DNA from 2 places in the Pseudarthrobacter sp. IC2-21 genome. Region 2 is predicted to be linked to the other one. Evidence: predicted binding sites of a transcription regulator. Region 2 holds the regulator's gene; the other holds the start of a gene.
What was found. Region 2 encodes LexA, which represses DNA repair genes until DNA is damaged. Its sites were predicted from a motif close to TCGAACANNTGTTCGA; they were not measured.
Positions count from the first base shown of each region.

Region 1: the regulator LexA is predicted to act here: its motif matches at 1,951-1,966, upstream of SBP01_RS10330 (DUF6504 family protein).

Region 1 covers NZ_CP139145.1:2,241,017-2,251,864, reverse strand. Annotated here, with positions in the region: gene SBP01_RS10350 (SOS response-associated peptidase) at 1-670, shown strand, start outside; gene SBP01_RS10345 (VOC family protein) at 716-1,138, opposite strand; gene SBP01_RS10340 (chorismate mutase) at 1,158-1,478, shown strand; gene SBP01_RS10335 (hypothetical protein) at 1,481-1,870, opposite strand; gene SBP01_RS10330 (DUF6504 family protein) at 2,026-2,346, shown strand; gene SBP01_RS10325 (DNA polymerase III subunit alpha) at 2,343-5,828, shown strand; gene thrS (threonine--tRNA ligase) at 5,976-7,985, shown strand; gene SBP01_RS10315 (HIT family protein) at 8,005-8,592, shown strand; gene pgsA (phosphatidylinositol phosphate synthase) at 8,582-9,205, shown strand; gene pdxS (pyridoxal 5'-phosphate synthase lyase subunit PdxS) at 9,358-10,284, shown strand; gene SBP01_RS10300 (M3 family metallopeptidase) at 10,511-10,848, opposite strand, start outside.
Region 2 covers NZ_CP139145.1:1,531,475-1,542,322, reverse strand. Annotated here, with positions in the region: gene SBP01_RS07080 (SseB family protein) at 1-335, opposite strand, end outside; gene priA (bifunctional 1-(5-phosphoribosyl)-5-((5-phosphoribosylamino)methylideneamino)imidazole-4-carboxamide isomerase/phosphoribosylanthranilate isomerase PriA) at 345-1,091, opposite strand; gene SBP01_RS07070 (hypothetical protein) at 1,168-1,326, opposite strand; gene hisH (imidazole glycerol phosphate synthase subunit HisH) at 1,327-2,058, opposite strand; gene hisB (imidazoleglycerol-phosphate dehydratase HisB) at 2,055-2,681, opposite strand; gene SBP01_RS07055 (histidinol-phosphate transaminase) at 2,742-3,860, opposite strand; gene SBP01_RS07050 (LysM peptidoglycan-binding domain-containing protein) at 3,973-4,371, opposite strand; gene lexA (transcriptional repressor LexA) at 4,712-5,458, shown strand; gene SBP01_RS07040 (ATP-dependent DNA helicase) at 5,461-7,518, opposite strand; gene hflX (GTPase HflX) at 7,511-9,076, opposite strand; gene SBP01_RS07030 (class I SAM-dependent methyltransferase) at 9,535-10,149, shown strand; gene dapF (diaminopimelate epimerase) at 10,130-10,848, opposite strand, start outside.

The DNA.
Region 1 (10,848 bases), 710 kb from region 2:
GCTGCCCCCGTCATGGAACGTGGCGCCCACAGACGATGTGCCGATTGTCCTGGAACGGCTGATCGACGAGGAGCCGGTTCGGCAGCTGCACGTGGCCCGCTGGGGCCTGGTGCCCTCATGGGCGAAGGATCCGGGCATAGGGGCCAGGATGATCAATGCCCGGAGTGAGAGCGTGCTGGAGAAGCCTGCCTTCCGCAAGGCGGTGAAATCGCGGCGCTGCGCTGTCCCCGCTGACGGGTACTACGAGTGGAAGCAGGGGGCCGGCAAGCAAAAGCAGCCCTATTACGTGCATCCGGGCTCAGGAAGCCCATTGGTGTTTGCCGGCCTGTATGAATGGTGGAAGGACCCCTCCAAAGCCGAGGATGATCCCGGCCGCTGGATGCTTTCCACCTCCATCCTCACCACGGACACTCCGCCCCCCGGTGCCGAGTCCACGGTGTTTGGCAAGCTGACGGAGCTGCACGACCGGGTGCCCCTGCCCATGGACCGGGCCACCATGGCCTCCTGGCTGGATCCGCAGATCGACGACGCCGCCTTCCTCGTGGACCTTGTCCGCGCCCATGTGAGGGATGCCGCCGCCGACTGGCATGTGGACTCAGTGGGCCGGGAAGTCGGCAACGTGCGCAACAACTCCCCGGAACTCATCCGCCCGGTGGAGGCTCTCTTCTAGAAGGCGGCGCCCGGAAGGGGCGCCCCCCAAAGGGTGACGGTGCCCCTAGACGGTGACCTTGCCGTCGTCGTCCACTGCCCACGTGGGGTTGTAGGCAACCTCCCAGCGGAACCCGTCCGGATCGGCAAAATAGCCGCTGTACCCGCCCCAGGGCTGGGTGACAGGTTCGGCCACGATCTGGGCGCCTGCGGCCCTTGCCTCGGCCATCACCCGGTCCACGTCCTCGGTGCTGGGAAGGTTGTGGCTGAGCGTGATGCAGGGAACGGGTCCGGGAAGGGCCACTCCCGCTTCGGCGTGCATCTGCCCGGCATCCCACAGGGAAAGGATCAGGCCGTGATTAACCTGGATGAACACCACGTCGCCAGGATGTTCACCCCGCACCGGCCAGCCGAGGCCTTCCACATAGAAGCGGCGGGCGGCATCAACGCTGCGAACGCCTAGTGAGATGAAGTCGACTCTGGGCTGCATGCTTCGATACTGTCAGAAGATGGCAACAATTCAAGGGAACGATCGGGAAGCATCTGCCGACAAGGAACAGCTCGCTGCCGTTCGAGTTGCCGTCGACGAAGTGGATGACCAGATTGTCACACTGATTGCGCGGCGGGAACGCCTGATCCGGATCGCAGGGACGCTGAAGGGCGACGACGCGGAAGTCCGGGCGCCCGGCCGGGTGGAGCGCGTGATAGAACACGTGAGGGACGCTGCCGAAAAGAAGGACATTGACCCGGACATCGTGGAATCCACCTACCGGGCCATGATCTCAGGGTTCATCGAACTCGAGCTGAAGGTCCACAAGGAAAACAGCTGACGCTAGAGCGCTTCCTCTACGGGGACGCCGCCCTGGAATTCGCGGCCGTCAGCCTCGCTGAACGCGGTCATGAAGTGCCCCTTGCCCAGGCCTTGGATGGCCGCCATGGGAAAGTTTCCCGTGATGGTGTTTCCCGAATGAGTCACTCCGGACAGGTCATAATTTTCCTCGGCGGTCTGGTCATGGCAGAACGAGTAGAAGGCGATGGCCTCCCCGTTCAGGAATTCAATGCCTAGCCGTCTTTGCGAGGAATGGTCAGGGCTCGACGCCACCAGTCCCACCACGTACGCACCCGCTCCCGGTATGTTGCCATCGATATCAAAGTTGGCCACGAGCGTGTTGTCCTGGGCCTTGATGCTTACGTGCTTGAGAAGTGCGTCATGGGAGCTCATGGCACCATCCTGCCCCCAGCCGTCCCGTCAGTCCACCCCTGTCTAGGTTTTGTCAGGGCACCCTTGTAGACTGAATTTATTCGAATATGTATTCGAACTGCCAGCTGTTGCAGCCGTATTCCGCAGCAGCCATCATTCAGTCCGGGAGGCGCCCCATGGGTATGTTCAGCGAGTCCGTGGACGTTCACTGCACCGCTTCCGGCCAGCCTTTGAAGCTCGTGTGGGCCGGCAGGCCGTACACCGTCTGCGCCGAACCTGTCCGCTGGTACGAACGCCGCCAGTGGTGGGCCGAGGAACGCCGGGCACCCCTGGGCAGCGGCCCGGGCCTGGTGGACCACGAGATCTGGCGCGTGCAGGTCCGGCCGGAACCTGATGAAGCCGGGGAGCCCCTTACCCTGGACCTCAGCAGGCACCTCGGCAGCGGCCGCTGGCGGCTCCTGCGCATCCATGACGCCCTCCACCCCAAAACAGCATGAGCTTCACCCATCTCCACGTTTCCACCGCCTTCAGCGCACACTATGGAGTCTCCTGGCCCGACGAACTGGCCCAGGTCGCTGCCGCGGACGGCGCAACGGCTCTTGCCTGCACGGACCGTGACGGGTTGTACGGCACCATCAAACACCTCAAAGCCTGCATGGCGGCAGGCATCGACCCCATCGTGGGGGTGGACCTGGCGGTCTTGGACGACGACGGCGACCACCGGACCCAGCTCGCTGGCAGGGTGGTGGTGCTTGCCCGGGGGAACAACAACGGAGCGGGCTACCGAGCCCTGTGCCGATTGGTGTCCGATGCCCATGCCCGCACCTCCGGTAAAGCCGGAGGAGCGGTGCCCGTGGCAGTTACCCGCGCGGAGCTCGCTTCACGGACCCTTGACCCCGCCACCTTGAAGCCGGTTCTGACCGTCCTGATTGGACCGGACTCCGACGTCGGACGCGCCATGGGCGGCCGGCGCTACCTCCGTCCACGCACCCTCTTCAAACAATGGCTGGACGCCATGCCCGCCGGAACCCTGGTTGCCGAAGTTGTTTCCCAGCTGACTGCCCCGGGAAAGCCCCTGAGCACTGCCCACGCGGTGCGCATGCTCAAGCTCGCCGAAGAACACCGAGTCCCGGCAATCCTGACCAACGCTGTCCGCTACTGCGCCGAGGACGGAGCCGCCACGGCTGACGTCCTTGATTCCGCCCGGACCCTGAAATCACTGCCGGAACTGGCAGCCGAACCGCTGCTCCAGCCCAACGGGCAGGGGTGGCTCAAGTCAGCCGGGCAGATGCTTCTGTTGGGGAAGGAAATCATCCGTGCCGCGGGATATGGCACAGCAGACCTCAAACAGCTCATGGCGCAGACTGAGGCGCTCGCCGATTACTGCAGGATTGATCCGGTGGCGGATATGGGGTGGAAGCAGCCCGTGGTTCCGGAGGCGTCGGTTATCGGCATCAGCCAGGACCCGCACCTTGAACTGGTCCAGCGTTGTGAAGCAGGAATAGGCAGGCGCTTCCCGGGCATCTCCGGTCAGGCGCACAAGGAAATGCGCTCGCGGCTGGAACACGAGCTGGGCATCATCCGGAACCTCGGATTCTCCTCCTACTTCCTGACGGTGGCGGAAGTTTCCCGCATGATCCTGGACATGGGCGTGCGTGCGGCTGCCCGCGGTTCCGGGGCTTCCAGCCTGGTCAACTACCTGATCAACGTCAGCCAGGTGGATCCGCTGCAGCACGACCTGATCTTCGAACGCTTCCTCTCCCAGGACCGGGCAACCTTGCCGGACATTGACATCGACGTCGAAAGCGCCGAACGGCACAACGTGTACCGGAAAATCTTCGACCGGTTTGGTTCCGAGCGGGTCACCCTGATGAGCATGCAGAACGGGTACCGGGCGCGAGGCGCTGTGCGGGATGCAGGCATGGCGTTGGGCATGGACGATGACGATGTCGGTGAGATCGCCAAACAGTTGTGGCGTTTCTCGGCCCGGAAATTCCGGGAAGCCCTGGTTGAAAAACCTGAGCTCCGGGAATTCGCCGGACGGGTGGAACAGCGGGGTTTCGCCGAAAACCAGCAACTTGACCTGCTGGTGGACCTCACCGAACGCCTCGACAGGCTTCCCCGGCATATTTCCATGCACCCCTGCGGAGTGATCCTGGGCGATGCCACGCTGCTCGACCGGACGCCTGTCCAGCCCAGCGGCCTGGGGCTGCCGATGAGTCAGTTCGACAAACACGACATGGATCCCATGGGCATGCTGAAACTGGATGTCCTGGGAGTGCGGATGCAGAGCGCCATGGCCTTCGCCATCAGGGAAGTCATCCGGATCCATCCTTCCAAAGCGGAAGTGGTGGCGGCCGGCCACCACCCTGCCGGACCTGACGGCGCCGGGCCGGACTACATCGCTGAGAACGGCCACATCGAGCTCAACGCCGTCCCGCTGGATGATGAATCCACCTTCGAGCTGATCCGCAGCACCCACACCCTGGGCTGCTTCCAGATTGAATCACCTGGCCAGCGCGAGCTGATCGGCAAGATGGCCCCGCGTGAGTTCAACGACCTCATCATTGACATTTCGCTGTTCCGGCCCGGACCCATGAAATCAGACATGGTGCGGCCGTTCCTGGAGCACAGGCACGGCTTTGCGCCGGAAGTGTATCCGCACCCTGACCTGAAACCCGTCCTGCAGGAAACACACGGCGTCACGGTCTTCCACGAACAGATCCTCAAAACCTTTGATGTTATGACCGGCTGCGGGCTGGCGCGGGCGGATGAGTTCCGCCGGGCCCTGGGCAATGAGGTCCTGGAATTGAAAGTGGAGGAGTTCTTCCGCCGGGAAGCGCGGCTCAAAGGATATTCGCCGGAAGTGGTGGACAACGTCTGGGGGACCCTGAAAGCGTTTGGAAGCTTCGGTTTCTGCAAGGCCCACGGCGCGGCCTTTGCCGTACCCACCTACCAGTCCGCCTGGCTGAAAGCGCACCATCCCGAGGCGTTCCTGGCCGGACTGTGGGAGCACGATCCCGGCATGTATCCCAAACGGCTGCTCGTGGCCGAGGCCAGGCGGCTGGGAATCCCCATCCTTCCCCTGGACATCAACCGCAGCCAGGCCGAATACCGGGTGGAACGCGTGGCGGCCGGCGCCGATGCCGGCAAACTGGGAATCAGGCTGAGCCTCAACGGCATCTACGGCCTCTCAGGGGCCGAGCTCAAGCGGATAGTTGCCGGTCAGCCCTACGACTCCCTGGCCGATCTCAGGGCACGGTCCAGGCTGAGCAAACCCAGCATCAAAAGGCTCGCTCAGCTGGGAGCCTTTGATTCCCTGCACCGGGAGTCAGGCGGGGTCGCAAACCGCGCCGACCTCGTCCAGCATCTGCAGAAACTCCAAACGACTGGCACCAGGAAGGGTGCGGACATCATGGAAGGGCAGCTGGCGTTGCCGTTAGGTGACGTGGAGCTGCGGAACGTCAAACCCGGCCTTCCAGCCCCAACCCTGGTGGACAATGTCCGGGCAGAACTGGACCTGATGGCCATGGATGTCAGCGGGCACCTGATGGACAGTCACCGGCCCATGCTGGACAAGCTGGGGGTCACCACTGCCGATCAACTGCTGGGCCTGCGGAACGGCACCGAGGTTCTGGTGGCGGGGGTTCGCATCGCCACCCAGACCCCGCCGATGCGCGGCGGCCGGCGTGTGGTGTTCATCAGCATCGATGACGGCACCGGCTGCATCGACTCCGTGTTCTTCCACGAAGCCCAGGAACAGGCGGGACTGTTGCTGTTCGGCACCAGGTTGCTGCTCATCCGCGGCACCACGCGGCGGACAGGGCCCCGGGGAATCAGCCTGAGCGCCAGCATGGCCTGGGACCTGAGCCGGGTGGAAACGCTTCCGTTCCCGGAAAACCAGGGCGGCCATACCGATGTGCCGCATCCCCTGGACGGGATCAGCCGAAGCCTTGCGATCACCGGAATGGGCGGCTGAACCTCTCCAAGGTGCCCTGACCGGCCGCCCCAAACCCGCGGGTCCCGTTGGTCGGCCTCCGGCGAAACCGATAGCATTGACGGTGGCTGGCTGTGGTCCCCGTATGCCGCAAGCTATGAAGCCTAAAACTTTGAATAGGAGACACCCGTGTCAGATGCCCAGCAGATCACCCTCATCGTCGATGGCGAAGAGACCAAGGTGACTACCGGGACAACCGGTGCGGAACTCTTCTTTGAGCGCCGCGACGTCGTTGTTGCCCGCGTCAACGGCGAGCTGAAGGACCTGGACCAGGAGCTGCCCGACGGTGCCGACATCGAGGGAGTCACCATCGACTCCCCGGACGGCCTGAACGTACTCCGCCATTCCACTGCGCACGTGATGGCCCAGGCCGTGCAGCAGCTTCGCCCCGATGCCAAGCTGGGCATCGGCCCCTACATCACCGACGGTTTCTACTTCGACTTCGACGTCGCCGAGCCCTTCACTCCCGAGGACCTCAAAACCCTCGAAAAAATGATGCTCAAGATCGTCAACCAGAACCAGAAGTTCGTCCGGCGCGTCGTCAGCGAGGACGAAGCACGCGAGGCCATGAAGAACGAGCCCTACAAGCTTGAGCTGCTGGGCAAGAAGAACGAGGCCGCCGAAGCAGGCGAAGGCGTCAACGTGGAGGTCGGCGCCGGCGACATCACCATCTACGACAATGTCGAGCGCAAAGAAGGGACCACCGTCTGGTGCGACCTCTGCCGCGGCCCGCACCTGCCCAACACCAAGCTCATTTCCAACGCCTTCGCCCTGACCCGGTCCTCCTCCGCGTATTGGCTGGGCAATCAGAAGAACCAGCAGCTCCAGCGCATCTACGGCACGGCCTGGCCCACCAAGGACGCACTGAAGGCCTACCAGGAACGCATCGCCGAAGCAGAGCGGCGCGACCACCGCAAGCTCGGCGTCGAACTTGACCTCTTCTCCTTCCCCGACGAACTGGGCTCAGGCCTGCCGGTGTTCCACCCCAAGGGCGGCATCATCCGCAAGGAGATGGAGGACTACTCCCGCCAGCGTCACGTCGACGCCGGATATGACTTCGTCTACACCCCGCACATCACCAAGGGCCACCTGTACGAAGTCTCGGGCCACCTGGACTGGTACAAGGAGGGCATGTTCCCGGCCATGCACGTGGACGCTGAACTCAATGAGGACGGCACCGTGCGCAAGCCCGGCCAGGACTACTACCTGAAGCCGATGAACTGCCCCATGCACAACCTGATCTTCCGCTCCCGGGGACGGTCCTACCGGGAGCTGCCTCTTCGGCTCTTTGAGTTCGGCGCCGTCTACCGCTACGAAAAGTCAGGTGTGGTGCACGGCCTGACCCGGGTCCGCGGCATGACACAGGATGACGCCCACATCTACTGCACCCGCGAGCAGATGAAGGACGAACTCACCAAGACCCTGACGTTCGTGCTGGACCTGCTGAAGGATTACGGCCTGAACGACTTCTACCTGGAACTCTCCACCAAGGACCCGGAGAAGTTCGTCGGCGATGACGCCGCATGGGAAGAAGCCACCAGGACTTTGGCCGAAGTGGCCGAGGAATCCGGGCTGGACCTCGTCGCTGATCCGGGCGGAGCCGCCTTCTACGGCCCGAAGATCTCCGTTCAGGCCAAGGACGCCCTCGGCCGCACCTGGCAGATGTCCACCATCCAGCTGGACTTCAACCTACCCGAGCGGTTCGAACTGGAATTCCAGGCAGCCGACGGCACCCGGCAGCGTCCCGTCATGATCCACCGCGCGCTGTTCGGTTCCATTGAGCGGTTCATGGGCGTGCTCACCGAGCACTATGCCGGCGCCTTCCCGGCATGGCTGTCGCCCGTCCAGGTGGTGGGCATCCCGGTCGCCGAAACGTTCAACGACTACATGTTCGACGTCGTGGACCAGCTCAAGGCGGCGGGCATCCGCGCCGAGGTGGATACGTCCTCTGACAGGTTCCCCAAGAAGATCCGCACCGCCAGCAAGGACAAGATCCCCTTTGTCCTGATCGCAGGCGGCGACGACGCCGAAGCCGGCGCCGTGTCCTTCCGGTTCCGGGACGGCAGCCAGGACAACGGTGTGCCGGTGGCGGAGGCTGTCAAGCGGATCACCGAAGCCGTCCGTAACCGGACCAGCTAACGGAACGGACGTGAATACGGTGCAGGAGAACACAGGCGCGGGTTATCCAGGGGATGCCGGCGTGACCGATGACTTTGATCTCGCGGGTGTTCCGGACGCATTCCAGCGCCTGTGGACTCCCCACCGGATGGCTTACATCAAGGGCGGCCAACACCAGTTCAAGAACGAAAACGACTGCCCCTTCTGCCTGGGCCCGGGCCGGACTGATGAGGAAGCCCTCATTGTCCACCGGGGCAAGACCTGCTACGTGGTCCTGAACCTGTTTCCCTACAACCCGGGCCACCTCCTGGTCTGTCCCTACCGTCACGTCCCGGACTACACGGACCTCACGGTGGAAGAGACTGCGGAGTTTGCCGAAATTACCCAGACGGCCATGCGGGTGCTCCGCAAAGTGTCCAACCCGGGTGGCTTCAACCTCGGCATGAACCAGGGCGTGGTGGGCGGCGCAGGCATCGCAGGCCACCTGCATCAGCACATTGTTCCGCGGTGGGGCGGGGACGGGAACTTCTTCCCCATCATTGCCCAGACCAAGGCTATTACCCAGACCCTTGACGAGGTCCGCCGGCTGGTCGCCGAGGCCTGGCCCGGGGAGACGGATGCTGAATAGGTACGCGCGGGGCTTCTTCACCGCACTGTTCACCCCGCTTGCCCGCTGGCTCCTGAAGATTGGAGTTTCGGCTGATGCGGTCACGGTCATCGGCACTGCAGGCGTCGTGATCGGTGCCCTGGTCTTCTACCCTTTGGGCCAGCTTTGGTGGGGAACCCTGTTCATTACGGCGTTCATCTTCTCGGACGTACTCGATGGCATCATGGCGCGCATGCGGGACACCGGGGGACGCTGGGGCAACTTCCTGGACTCCACGCTGGACCGGATCGCGGACGGGGCCCTGTTTGCGGGCGTCGCCATCTGGTTCTTTACCGGGGGAGCGGACCACGCAATTGCGGTCGCAGCCATGGTCTGTCTCGTTTTGGGCATGGTGGTGTCGTACGCGCGTTCCAAGGCGGAGTCGTTGGGTTTCACGGCCAACGTCGGCATAGCCGAACGTGCCGAAAGGCTGGTTTCGGTGCTGGTTGTCACCGGATTCACTGGTTTGGGTCTGCCGCCGGTGGTTCTTCTGGTGACGCTCGGGCTGCTGGCACTGGCCAGCCTCATCACCATCTGCCAGCGCATATCCACCGTCCACCGGCAGGCATTCGCGGAGTCCGCGGCTTCGGATTAAGCCCTGATTAAGGCCAATTAAGCCCGCCGCCTGCCGGGGGACTAGTATTGGCAATGCCCGGTCAATGGATCCGGCAACCCGGCGCGTGTCCTCCCGGCTCCTTGCCGCCCTCACGTCCGGCGAAGATCGTCTATCTACCCATAGGGGTTTTTGTGTCTACACCTGATGTAAGCAGCGAAGCCGGTTCGTCCGCGAACAGCGTCACGGGCAGCAACCGCGTCAAGCGCGGCATGGCAGAGATGCTCAAGGGCGGCGTCATTATGGACGTCGTTAATGTCGAACAGGCCCGCATCGCCGAAGATGCCGGTGCCGTTGCAGTGATGGCGCTGGAACGTGTTCCGGCCGACATCCGCGCCCAGGGCGGCGTGTCCCGCATGTCCGATCCGGACATGATCGACAAGATCATCGACGCCGTGTCCGTCCCGGTCATGGCCAAGGCCCGGATCGGCCACTTCGTCGAGGCCCAGGTCCTGCAGTCCCTTGGGGTGGACTACATCGACGAGTCCGAGGTCCTGACCCCGGCCGACTATGTCCACCACATCGACAAGTGGAACTTCAAGGTTCCCTTCGTCTGCGGCGCCACCAACCTTGGTGAGGCACTGCGCCGCATCAACGAAGGCGCGGCCATGATCCGCTCCAAGGGCGAAGCAGGCACCGGCGACGTCTCCAACGCCACCGGCCACATGCGCCAGATCCGCTCCGAGATCGCCAAGCTTGCCGCCCTGCCCGAGGACGAGCTCTACGTCGCCGCCAAGGAACTGCAGGCCCCGTACGAACTGGTCAAGGAAGTTGCCGCCGCCGGCAAGCTTCCCGTGGTGCTGTTCACCGCCGGCGGCATCGCCACCCCGGCTGACGCTGCCATGATGATGCAGCTCGGCGCTGACGGCGTGTTCGTCGGCTCCGGCATCTTCAAATCCGGCAACCCCGCCCAGCGCGCCGCCGCCGTGGTCAAGGCCACCACCTTCTTCGACGACCCCGACGTCATCGCCAAGGCCTCCCGCGGCCTGGGCGAAGCCATGGTGGGCATCAACGTCGAAGAGATCCCGCAGCCGCACCGCCTGGCCGAGCGCGGCTGGTAACTCTCTTCTCGCGTCCTCTTGTGGCGCCTGGCGGCGCTGATCCTCTGCGTGCTATCCCCGCGCCCGGTTGCTGGCTCTGTAGCTGGCCGGGGCGCGGGGCCCCTTTACGCACGCTGCCGGATCACCAACGCCTGTCGCTGGTGGTCGCCTCGCCTAAGTAATGACGACGCCGGTTCCTCACCTTCTTTTGGTGGGGACCGGCGTCGTTCTTTTTAAGGGGGGTGGGTTACTCGAGGCCGCGGCGCTTGAGGAGGGGCTCTAGTTTGGCTTCGCGGCCCCTGAGGATCCGGAAGGATTCCAGCGGGTCGCGGCTGTTCCCGCGGGACAACAGCTCCCGGCGGAACAGTTCACCGTTGCTCCGGTTCAGGCCGCCGTGCTCGGTGAACCAGTCAACCGTTTCCGCGTCCAGCACCTCACTCCAGATGTAGGAATAATAGCCCGCAGCATACCCGTCACCGGCGAAGATGTGCTGGAAGTAGCCGGTGCGGTAGCGCGGTGGAATGAGGGCGTGCGCCACCCCGGCTGCAGCCAGCGATTTGGCCTCGAAGGCCACGACGTCGTCCG
Region 2 (10,848 bases):
GTCAGGCCGTCCACGCCCTCTGCTTCGGCGCCGAGCCGGGCAATGATCGGGATGAAAACGCGGGCAGTGGCAAGGGAGCTCACCACGGCCGCTTCGTCACCGGTCCCGCCACGCAGCGCCTCGACGGCCGCAAGGTATCCGGCGTCGGCCGTTCCGTCGTCGTCCTCGAAGTTGTGTATCCTGGCGTCGTCCCCTGCAAGGCTCCGCCCCTCCCACGGCCTCCCCGCCGAGTCCGCCGGGCCACCCGCTCCTGCCAGGGCAGCAGCGATGTGTCCGGGAAGGTGGCGCGGGGCGGGAGCGTCGCCGGCCGGTCCTGGGTTCTGCGCGCTGTTCATGAGGTCCGGTTAGCGGCGGCCGGCGACGTCGAGGGCTTCGGGCAGCGTAAACGCACCGGCGTACAGCGCCTTACCCACAATCGCCCCCTCCACGCCCAGGGGCACCAGGGACCGGAGGACTTTCAGGTCGTCGAGGCTGGAGATGCCGCCGGAGGCCACCACAGGTTTGCCGGTTTTCTCCACCATTTGACGGAGCAGTTCCACGTTGGGGCCCTGCAGGGTGCCGTCCTTGGTCACATCGGTGACAACGTACCGCGAGCAGCCTGCGTCTTCCAGGCGGCCCAGGACCTCCCAGAGGTCGCCGCCCTCCTTGGTCCAGCCCCGGCCCGCGAGCGTTGTTCCACGGACATCGAGGCCGACGGCGATCTTGTCGCCAAAGCGCTCGATGGCCTTGCGCGTCCAGTCCGGGTTCTCCAGTGCCGCGGTCCCAAGGTTGACCCGGGCCACGCCGAGATCAAGGGCCGCCTCGAGGGACTCGTCATCCCGGAGGCCGCCGGACAGTTCCACCTTGATGTCCAGCCGCCCGACGACTTCGCGAAGCAGTTCGGCGTTGGAGCCGCGGCCGAAGGCAGCGTCAAGGTCCACCAGGTGCACCCACTCGGCGCCCTGCTGCTGCCAGTTGAGGGCCGCTTCCAGGGGTGTGCCGTAGCTGGTCTCGCTGCCGGCCTCCCCCTGAACCAGCCGCACGGCCTGGCCGTTAACGACGTCGACGGCGGGCAGCAGTTCAAGAACCGGCAGGTCGGTTGCGGTGGTCATCTCGGGTCCTCTTCAGATTGCGTTGCGGGTGGAGCGGAATGCAGCGGGTGCCGGATTCCGGTGCGGCGGCAGGCGCCTAAGTGCCGGGAAGCGTCAGCAGGTAGGCGGCCAACAACGCCATCCCGGCCAGGACGTAGAAACTGATCTGGGTCCACAGGGGTTTGCGCTGCTGCCGGAAGGACAAGGCACCACCCACCAGGAGGCCGGCCAGGCCCATCAGAACAATCGACCACATCTAGGCGGGATCCGTTGGGGTGTTCTTACGGAGGCTGTCCACCCAGTTGCGGAGCAGCCGCCCGCCGGCGTCACCGGACTTTTCCGGGTGGAACTGCGTGGCGCAAAGCGGCCCGTTTTCCACCGCGGCGATGAACCGGGCACCGTGCTCGGACCAGGTCACCAGCGGTGCCGTCATCCGCGGCTGGATCACATCAAAGTTCCAGTCCTGGACACCGTAGGAGTGGACGAAGTAGAACCGTTCGTTTTCAACGCCCGCGAAAAGCTTTGAGCCTTCAGGCACCTGCACGGTGTTCCAGCCCATGTGCGGCACCACCTCAGCGGGAAGGAGCTCCACCTTGCCCGGCCATTCCCCCATGCCCTCGGCTTCGGTCCCGTGCTCAACACCGGCTTCGAACATCACCTGCAGGCCCACACAGATAGCCAGGACCGGACGTCCGCCGGCAACGCGACGGCCGATCAGCCGGATGCCGTCCACGGCTTTGAGCTCGCGCATCACAGTTTCGAAGGCCCCGACGCCGGGTACCACCAGGCCGTCCGCGTTCAGAACATCCTCGGGCTTGGAGCTCAGGATGACCTCCGCACCGGCGCGTTCGAGGGCACGCACGGCCGAGCGGACATTGCCTGAACCATAGTCAAGAACGGTGACGGTGGGTTTGCCCTCGGCCGATACTGGCTTCTTCAGTGTGGCGGGATCGATGACCGCGCCGTCACGAAGAATCTGGCCGGTCACAGGGCACCCTTGGTGGACGGAATCCCCTCAACCCGCGGATCGGGTTCGATGGCGGCACGCAGGGCACGGGCGAACGCCTTGAACTGTGCTTCGACAATGTGGTGCGGGTCGCGGCCGGCGATGACGTTCATGTGCAGGCAGATGCCCGCGTGCAGCGTGATGGCCTCAAAGACGTGACGGGTCAGCGAGCCGGTGAAGTGGCCGCCGATGAGGTGGTATTCCTGCCCGGCGGGTTCACCGCCGTGAACCAGATACGGGCGGCCGGAGACATCCACAACGGCGTTCGCGAGGGCTTCGTCAAGGGGCACGGTGGCCTCGCCGAACCTGCGGATGCCGGCTTTGTTGCCCAGCGCCGTGCGCAAAACCTCACCGAAGGTGATGGCGACGTCCTCCACCGTGTGGTGGACATCAATGTGGGTGTCACCGGTCGCCTTGACTGTCATGTCGATGAGCGAGTGCTTGCACAGCGCCGTCAGCATGTGGTCGTAGAACGGAACTGACGTGTCGATGTCCGATACGCCGGTGCCGTCAAGGTTGATCTCCACGAGCACTGACGATTCACTGGTGGCACGCTCCATGCGTGCGGTCCGGGTTTCGGCAGCGTTCGATCCGGTGGAACTCATGATTATCTGGTCCTTTAGCGCAGGAGTGGTGGGGCGCGCTGAGGCGCCGGTACTTCAAGTCTAGGCGGGGAGCTTCGCCTGGGTGGCCAGGATGGCTTCCAGGGAGGTGAGGAAGGCTGTGGTTTCCCTCTCAGTTCCCGCCGTGACCCGCAGGTGGCCGGGGATCCCGACGTCCCGGATCAGCACGCCCTCGTCCAGCAATTGCTGCCAGACCTGGTGCGGGCTTTCCAAGCCGCCGAAGAAGACATAGTTGGAATCCGAGGCCGCCGGCTTGAGTCCCATCCGGGTCAGCTCGGTGACAATGCGGTCCCGCTGCTCCTTGATGTCCCGGACGTCTGCCATTAAGGCTGTCCGGTGCTGGAGCGCGGCCAGCGCCGTCGCCTGGGTAATGGCGGAGAGGTGGTACGGCAACCGGACCAGGCGCAGGGCGTCCGTCACCTCGGGCGCGGCAGCCATGTAGCCCAGGCGTGCCCCGGCGAGGGCGAATGCCTTGCTCATGGTGCGCGAGACAATCAGGCGTTCCCTGCCCGGCAGCAGGGTAAGCGCGCTGGGCGTTCCGTCATGGGCAAACTCGTGGTACGCCTCGTCGACGATCACGATGGTCTGGCTGGCCTCGCCGGCCGCGTAGACGGCCTCCACCACATCCAGGCCGAGGCCCGTGCCGGTGGGGTTGTTGGGCGAACACAGGAAGACGATGTTCGGCTGGAGGTCCTTGACCTGGGCCGCCGCCGATTCGGCGCTCAGGCCGTACCCCTCTGCGCGCTGGCCGACGATGTATTCGGTGTCGGTGCCGCTTGCCAGCAGTGGGTACATCGAATACGTGGGCGGGAAGCCGAGAGCCTTCCGGCCGGGTCCGCCGAATGCCTGCAGGATCTGCTGGAGAACCTCGTTGGAGCCATTGGCTGCCCAGATGTTGGCGGCGTCGAGTCCGTGGCCGAGGTATTCGGCCAGCGCCTCCCGGAGTTCGGTGAACTCACGGTCCGGATAGCGGTTGAGACCGGCTGCGGCCTCCGTTACCGCTGCGGCGATGGCGGCCTGGACATCCGCCGGAACGCCATGAGTGTTCTCATTAACGTTCAGCAGGATGGGGACATCCAACTGCGGCGCACCGTATGGCGCAAGGCCACGAAGGTTGGTCCGGAGGGGAAGTCGGTTCAGGCGCTCTAGCTGGTCATTCACCTGAACAGTTTAGTTCCGAAGCAGGCGGCCGAAAAATGTGACGGCTGCCGGCGGCCTGGAACCCGGTATGCCGCCCCCGGTTGCGGCGCGCGGGGCCGGAACAAGCCGGCTGCTAACGGGTGGGGACAAAGAGCTGCTGGCCGGGCACTACACCGCCGCCGGTGAGGTTGTTCAGCTGAACGATGTCCGCAATGACGTCGCGGGCATCACGTTGGGGTGCAGTGGTGCCGGCAATAGCCCAGAGAGACTGCCCCGGCTGGACCGTCACGGTCATGGTGGGCGTGACGGAGAGATCGGATACGGAATCCGAGGCCTTCGCCGGCGAGGTGAGAAACCCGGCCAGGGAAAGAAGGAGCGCAGCCAGGAGCACCAGCGGGATGCCAATGAGGACAATCTTGCCCCTGCGGGTAAGACGGAGCGGCGGCAGGGATTCCTTCCGCCGGGCCGACGTCAGCTGCGCGACGGAAACGAACGGGGGACGGGAATCCTGTGATGCGGATATAGCTGACATGAGATGAGCCCTCCTGGACCATACTGTGCTGCCCGGCGTGGCCTCCACGTTGCCCATGCACTGACGCCAAAGCCTCAGTGTGGAGCGGATATTCGAATCCACTGGCAACGAGTAGAACACATATTCGAACTTTGCTTCCTCAGTTTTAGCACTTATCAACGAACATTGTCGAGACTCGCTAGAACAAATGTTTGAAAAAGCCCTGTGGCTGGCCTACGTTTGAGTCAAGAATCAACCACTCCAGTAGTTGACCAGCAGGGTCTGACATTCAAAGCAGCCCGGGCCTTCCGGCACGTAACCGCCGGACCGGAACCGGGACAACCGAAAGGCATTGGCGAACATGGCAGCACCAGCCGCCGAGGGCAAGGCGACTCCCCAGGGCCGCCAGCCCCAGAGAACCCCCAAGGGGCTCACTGCCCGCCAGAAAAAGATCCTCGAAACCATCCAGCGTTCCGTGAATGACAACGGCTACCCGCCGTCCATGCGGGAAATTGGCGACACCGTGGGGCTGGCCAGCCTTTCAAGCGTCACCCACCAGCTTTCGCAACTCGAAAAGCTGGGTTACCTCCGCCGGGACCCCAAACGGCCGCGCGCCATGGAAGTTCTGATGCCCCTGACACTGGACGGCGGAACCGGCAAAAGCGGCGCTTCGGCCAAACCCGCGTCCCTGCACGGCCCCGGCGGCACAGTCACCGAACTTCCCACCGCCATGGACACCGCCATGGTGCCGCTGGTTGGGCGCATCGCGGCCGGTGGACCGATCCTCGCGGACCAGGTGGTGGAGGACGTTATGCCCCTTCCCCGTCAGCTGGTGGGGCAGGGTGAGCTGTTCATGCTGCGGGTCGCCGGCGACTCCATGGTGGACGCCGCCATCTGCGACGGCGACTGGGTGGTAGTCCGACGGCAGGCCGACGCCGCCAACGGAGACATTGTGGCGGCGCTGTTGGACGATGAAGCCACCGTCAAGACCTTCCGGCAGCGTGATGGCCACACCTGGCTCCTGCCCCAGAACACGCAGTACGAGCCGATTCTCGGGGACCACGCCACCATCATGGGAAAAGTGGTCTCGGTCCTTCGATCGCTGTAGCCTCAGGCGCCTTTGCCCGCCAGCCGCTCAAGGGCTGCAAAAGCTGTCTTGCGGTCTGTCGTGGGCCAGAACGGCGGGAGCGCAGCACGAAGGAAGCCGGCGTAGCGTTCCGTGGCAAGACGCGAATCCAGTACGGCCACGACGCCCTTGTCCCCCGTCGAACGGATCAGCCGGCCTGCGCCCTGGGCGAGGCGGATGGCTGCATGCGTGGCTGAGACCGCCATAAAACCGTTGCCGCCGGCCTGGGCCACGGCGCGGGAGCGGGCCGTCATGAGCGGATCGTCAGGCCGCGGGAACGGAATGCGGTCGATCACCACCAGCCGGCACGACCCGCCGGGAACGTCAACCCCCTGCCACAGGGACATGGTGCCGAAGAGGCAGGTGTCGGGCTCATCAGCGAACTGCTTCACGAGCGCCGTCATGGTGGAATCGCCCTGGCAGAGAATGCTCAGGCCGAGCCGCGGGCGCATCGCTTCCGCCGCCTCTTCGGCTGCACGGCGCGATGAGAAGAGGCACAGGGCACCGCCGCCTGAGGCCCGGATCAGGGCCTCCAACTCGTCCAGTGACTCCGGTGACGCGCCGCGGCCGGGCTTGGGCAGATGTCCGGCGACGTAGAGGATTCCCTGCTTGGGGTAGTCAAAGGGCGAGCCGACGTCGATGCCGGTCCAGCTCGGTGCGCCCTCCCCTACCAGGCCCAGGCCTCCCGCGGCCGGTTCGAAGGCTGAGCCGATGGCCAGGGTCGCCGATGTGAGCACCACGGTGTGGCCGGCGAACAGCCCCTCCCGCAACTTCCCGGCAACACTGAGCGGCGCGATGTTGATCAATGCCGGCGCCGTCTCGTCCGGCTGCGAATAACCCTGCTGTGGATCGAAGGAACTGGCGCGGGAAAACCAGACCACTTCACGGTTCTCGCGGGCAATCAGGAGGCGTTCACACAGTTCAAGGATCAGCATCAGCCGCGAGCGGGCAAGCTGCCGCCCGCCGTCGGCCGTTTGGCTCCCATCACCTTTGGAATCTGACAGGGCTGCCCGGCAGGCCTCCCGCAGCTGATCCACACAGTCCAGCTGTTCGTCATTGAGGCCATTGGGAAGGAGCCCGTTCGGAACCCCGGCCAGCGCAAGTTCGAGGTTGGCGGCGGCAGCATTGAGGGCGTCAACCGTGATGGCGGTGTGCTTCCGGGCGCCGGCCGCCGCGGCGTGGACCATGGCCACGGAAAGCTGGCCGGACACGGCACCGGTCACCCTGTCCTGGAGCTCGTGGGCCTCATCCACCACCACAACGTCGTATTCGGGCAGCACGGCCAGGCCCTCGAACGCGCTGACGGCCAGCATGGCGTGGTTGGTGACCACGACGTCAGCCTCGGCGGCATCGTGGCGGGCCAGTTCGCTGAAACACTCGGCCGCCATGGGGCACTTCTGCGCGCCCAGGCATTCCATCGAGGTTACCGAGACCTGCCGCCAGGCCCGGTCCGTGACGCCGGGAAGGAGCTCGTCCCGGTCTCCGGTGGTGGTTTTTTCCGCCCACTCGCGCAGCCGCACCACTTCCTTGCCCAGCTGCGACGACGGTCCGCCGAGGGCGGCGGCGAAATGCGGCACACTGGTGTCTTCGCCGAGGGAGAACAGCTGACCCTCGGCAGGCTCCTCGGACGGGAACCCGCCTTCGAGTTTGTGCCGGCAGACGTAGTTGGAGCGGCCCTTGACCAGTGCCACCTTAACGGGGCGGTCCAGGGCAGGCGTGATGGTTTTGAGCAGCCGGGGCAGATCCCGGCCCACGATCTGGGTTTGCAGGGCCAGGGTTGCAGTGGAAACCAGCGTGGGCTTGTCGCTGACGAGGGAATGCGCAATAAGGGGAATCAGATAGGCCAGGGACTTTCCCGTGCCGGTGCCGGCCTGAACCAGGAGGTGATCGCCGGTTTCGATGGCTTTCGCCACCTGCCGGGCCATTTCATGCTGGCCGGCCCGGCTCTGGCCACCCATTCCGGCGACGGCACGGTCGAGCAGTTCGAGGACGAACTGCTCGCCGGCCGTACCGGAAATTTCCCCTGCCACGAGCTCAGTCATGGTTGATGAACGGTTCCAGTTCAGCCGCCAGGCCTTCCCGGACCATGACCAGCACGCGGGTGCCGTGTTCGCCGTGATCCAGGCTGAGGATCTCGGCATCAGTCTCGTGAAGCTTGCTGATGAGGTCACCCCGGTCGTACGGGATCAGCAGCTCCAGTTTGACGCTGGGCCGGGGAATGCCGTCACTGATGGCCTTGAGGAGTTCGGCGATCCCCTGGCCGGTCCGTGCGGACACCACCACGTGGCGGGGCTCGCGCTGCTTGAGGCGTTCCACCACAAACGGGTCCGCGGCATCGGCTTTGTTGAGCACGATGATCTCGGGCACCTTCCGGGCGTCCACCTCGCTGAATACCTTGCGGACGGCAGCTATTTGGCCTTCAGGATCCGGGTGCGACACATCCACCACATGCAGGATCAGATCGGAGTCGGCCACTTCCTCCAGCGTGGAGCGGAACGCCTCCACCAGCTGGGTGGGCAGGGACCGGACGAAGCCCACGGTGTCCGCCAGCGTGTAACCCAGCCCGTCGGAGGTCTCAGCCTTCCGCACAGTGGGATCCAGGGTGGCGAACAGGGCATTCTCCACCAGCACGCCGGCGTCCGTGAGCCTGTTGAGCAGGGATGACTTTCCGGCGTTGGTGTACCCTGCGATCGCCACGGAAGGCACAGAATTACGACGGCGGTTGGCCCGCTTGGTTTCCCGTGCCGGCTTCATGGCGGCGATCTCGCGCCGCAGCTTTGCCATGCGCGTGCGGATCCGGCGGCGGTCCAGTTCAATCTTGGTTTCACCGGGTCCGCGCGAGCCCATGCCGGCACCGGCACCACCCACCTGGCCACCCGCCTGCCGGGACATCGATTCACCCCAGCCACGCAGGCGCGGCAGGAGGTATTCCAGCTGTGCCAGCTCAACCTGGGCCTTGCCTTCACGGCTCTTGGCGTGCTGGGCGAAGATATCCAGGATCAGGGCCGTGCGGTCAATGACCTTGACCTTGACGATGTCCTCCAGGCTACGCCGCTGGGACGGCGCCAGTTCGGCGTCGACCACCACGGTGTCCGCGCCGGTGGCCATAACGATGTCCTTGAGCTCCTGTGCCTTGCCGGAACCCAGGAACGTGCCCGGGTCCGGCTTGGCGCGGCGCTGCACCAACCCGTCAAGGACTTCCGAACCTGCAGTCTCGGCGAGAGCCGCGAGCTCGCGGAGGGAATTCTCGGCGTCCGCCAGGGTGCCTTCGGACCAAAGCCCGGCCAGCACCACCCTTTCGAGCCGCAGCTGCCGGTATTCGACTTCGGTGACGTCTTCGAGTTCGGTGGAGAGGCCGGCCACGCGCCGCAGCGCGCGGCGTTCGTCGAGATCCTGCTGGTCGCCGTCGTAGCTTGTGTGTTCGTCTTCCTGGCGGGAAATGGCCTGGGCCCTGCCAAGCACGGCCTTCTCGCCGTCGGTGGCTTTGACGTTCCTGGCCGGGACATCCTTGGCGAGAATCCGGTCGATGACAGCTTGGATTTCCTCAGGACTCATATCCTGGGCTGCTGGATCGGAACCGGTGTTGGGCTGGCTGGTCATGTTCTCCTTTGAAGGGTCGGCAATTTCAGAATAGTGCCGTTTGTTGGTCTCTGGTGAAGTATTCGCGCTGGGCTGACGGCTTGCAGTCATCCTGGCCTCCTGGTCTGCTCCACGGCCTGGTTGAAGCGGCGTCGCGGAGGTGGTCACATCATTGCTGATGCACGGGTGAGGGAAGTGGCGCAGGCAATGTCAGAACAGGGACCGGCACGGAGCTGATCACTCGAGTCTGGCCCTGCGGCAGGGCAGGTACGGAAGACCTGCCCTGTGGCGCACAAACGGAGGTTGATACCTGCGTCGCTGTGGGGCACTGGCTTGGGGACGGGCGGCTATGGACAGCGCAGACCCGTGCCGGCTACTCGAAGATCAGGAACATGGGTTCAAGATTAGCAGAAGGGGTGGCCGCGATTTTCCCCGGTACGTTTCGCTTTGTCCAGCATCGCCCACTAATCTGGCCAGTTATGGAGTCCGCACACTATTTCAGCGCATCGCCCGCCGGGCCGTTCACACGCAAGCCCCTCACGGTGGAGTTGGCCGGGGCAAAGCGCGCGCTGCAGACCTCGGCAGGAATTTTCAGCCCGGACGGGATTGACAAGGGAACGGCGGTCCTCCTGGCTGAAGCTCCTGCGCCGTCGCCCACAGGGAACCTGCTGGACATCGGCTGCGGGTGGGGACCCATTGCACTGACGCTTGCCCTGCGGGCTCCCCATGCCCGGGTTTACGCCGTGGATGTCAACGAGCGCTGCATCACCCTGACCAATGAAAACGCTGCCCTGCTGGGCCTGGACAATGTCGTGGCAAGCACCCCGGACGCGGTGGATCCCGGCCTGCGCTTCGACACCATCTGGTCCAACCCGCCCATCCGGATCGGCAAAGATGAACTGCACGGCCTGCTCAGGCTGTGGCTCCCCCGGCTGGCCCCCGGCGGTTCAGCGTGGCTGGTGGTGCAGAAGAGCCTCGGCTCTGACTCGCTCCAGCGCTGGCTGTCCGCGGAACTGGACGAGACCTTCACCGTCACGCGTGAAAGCACCGCAAAATCCTTCCGGATCCTGCGGGTCAGGAAAGCGTCCCGCTAGCCACGATCACTGCCGGGCCGCTGAGTTCGACGTGCTCGTGGCCTGCCGCGCCTGAGAAGAACTTCACGCCGACGACGCCGCCGGGCACGTTGACCAGCCAGGAGTCCGGCGCCTCGGCCCCTGCCCAGTGCCTGGTGGCCACCGCTGCAGCGCAGGCGCCGGTGCCGCAGGACTGTGTTTCGCCGACGCCCCGTTCATGGACACGCATGGTGACAGTGCCAACCCCGTCGTGGACCAGCGGCTCGGCGGGCACCACAAATTCGACGTTGGTGCCGTTGGCCGGCAGCGGATCCACCACCGGTGCGGTGAAGAGCCTGGTGGCTTCAAGCTCGGACAGTTCCGCCAGGGCCACCACGGTGTGGGGATTGCCCATGCTGACGGACAGGGCCGGGCGGGGAACTTCGAGCCCGTCCGCCGTCACGAGGGAGTCCATGGCTTTGGCGGTCGCCTCCCCGGGGAAGATGAACTCCCACGGCCCCATATCCACGGCGTACGTGTCGCCGGTGCGGACTACGGTCTTGGGCCCGCCGCGCGTTCCAACGGTCAGCGATCCGCCGTCGGGCAGGTTGACCAGGCCTTCAGCGCGCAGGAAATGGACAAAAACGCGGACGCCGTTTCCACACATTTCTGAAAGGGACCCGTCTCCGTTGCGGTAGTCCATGAACCATTCCGCCTCGGGACTGGTTTGCAGCAACTCGC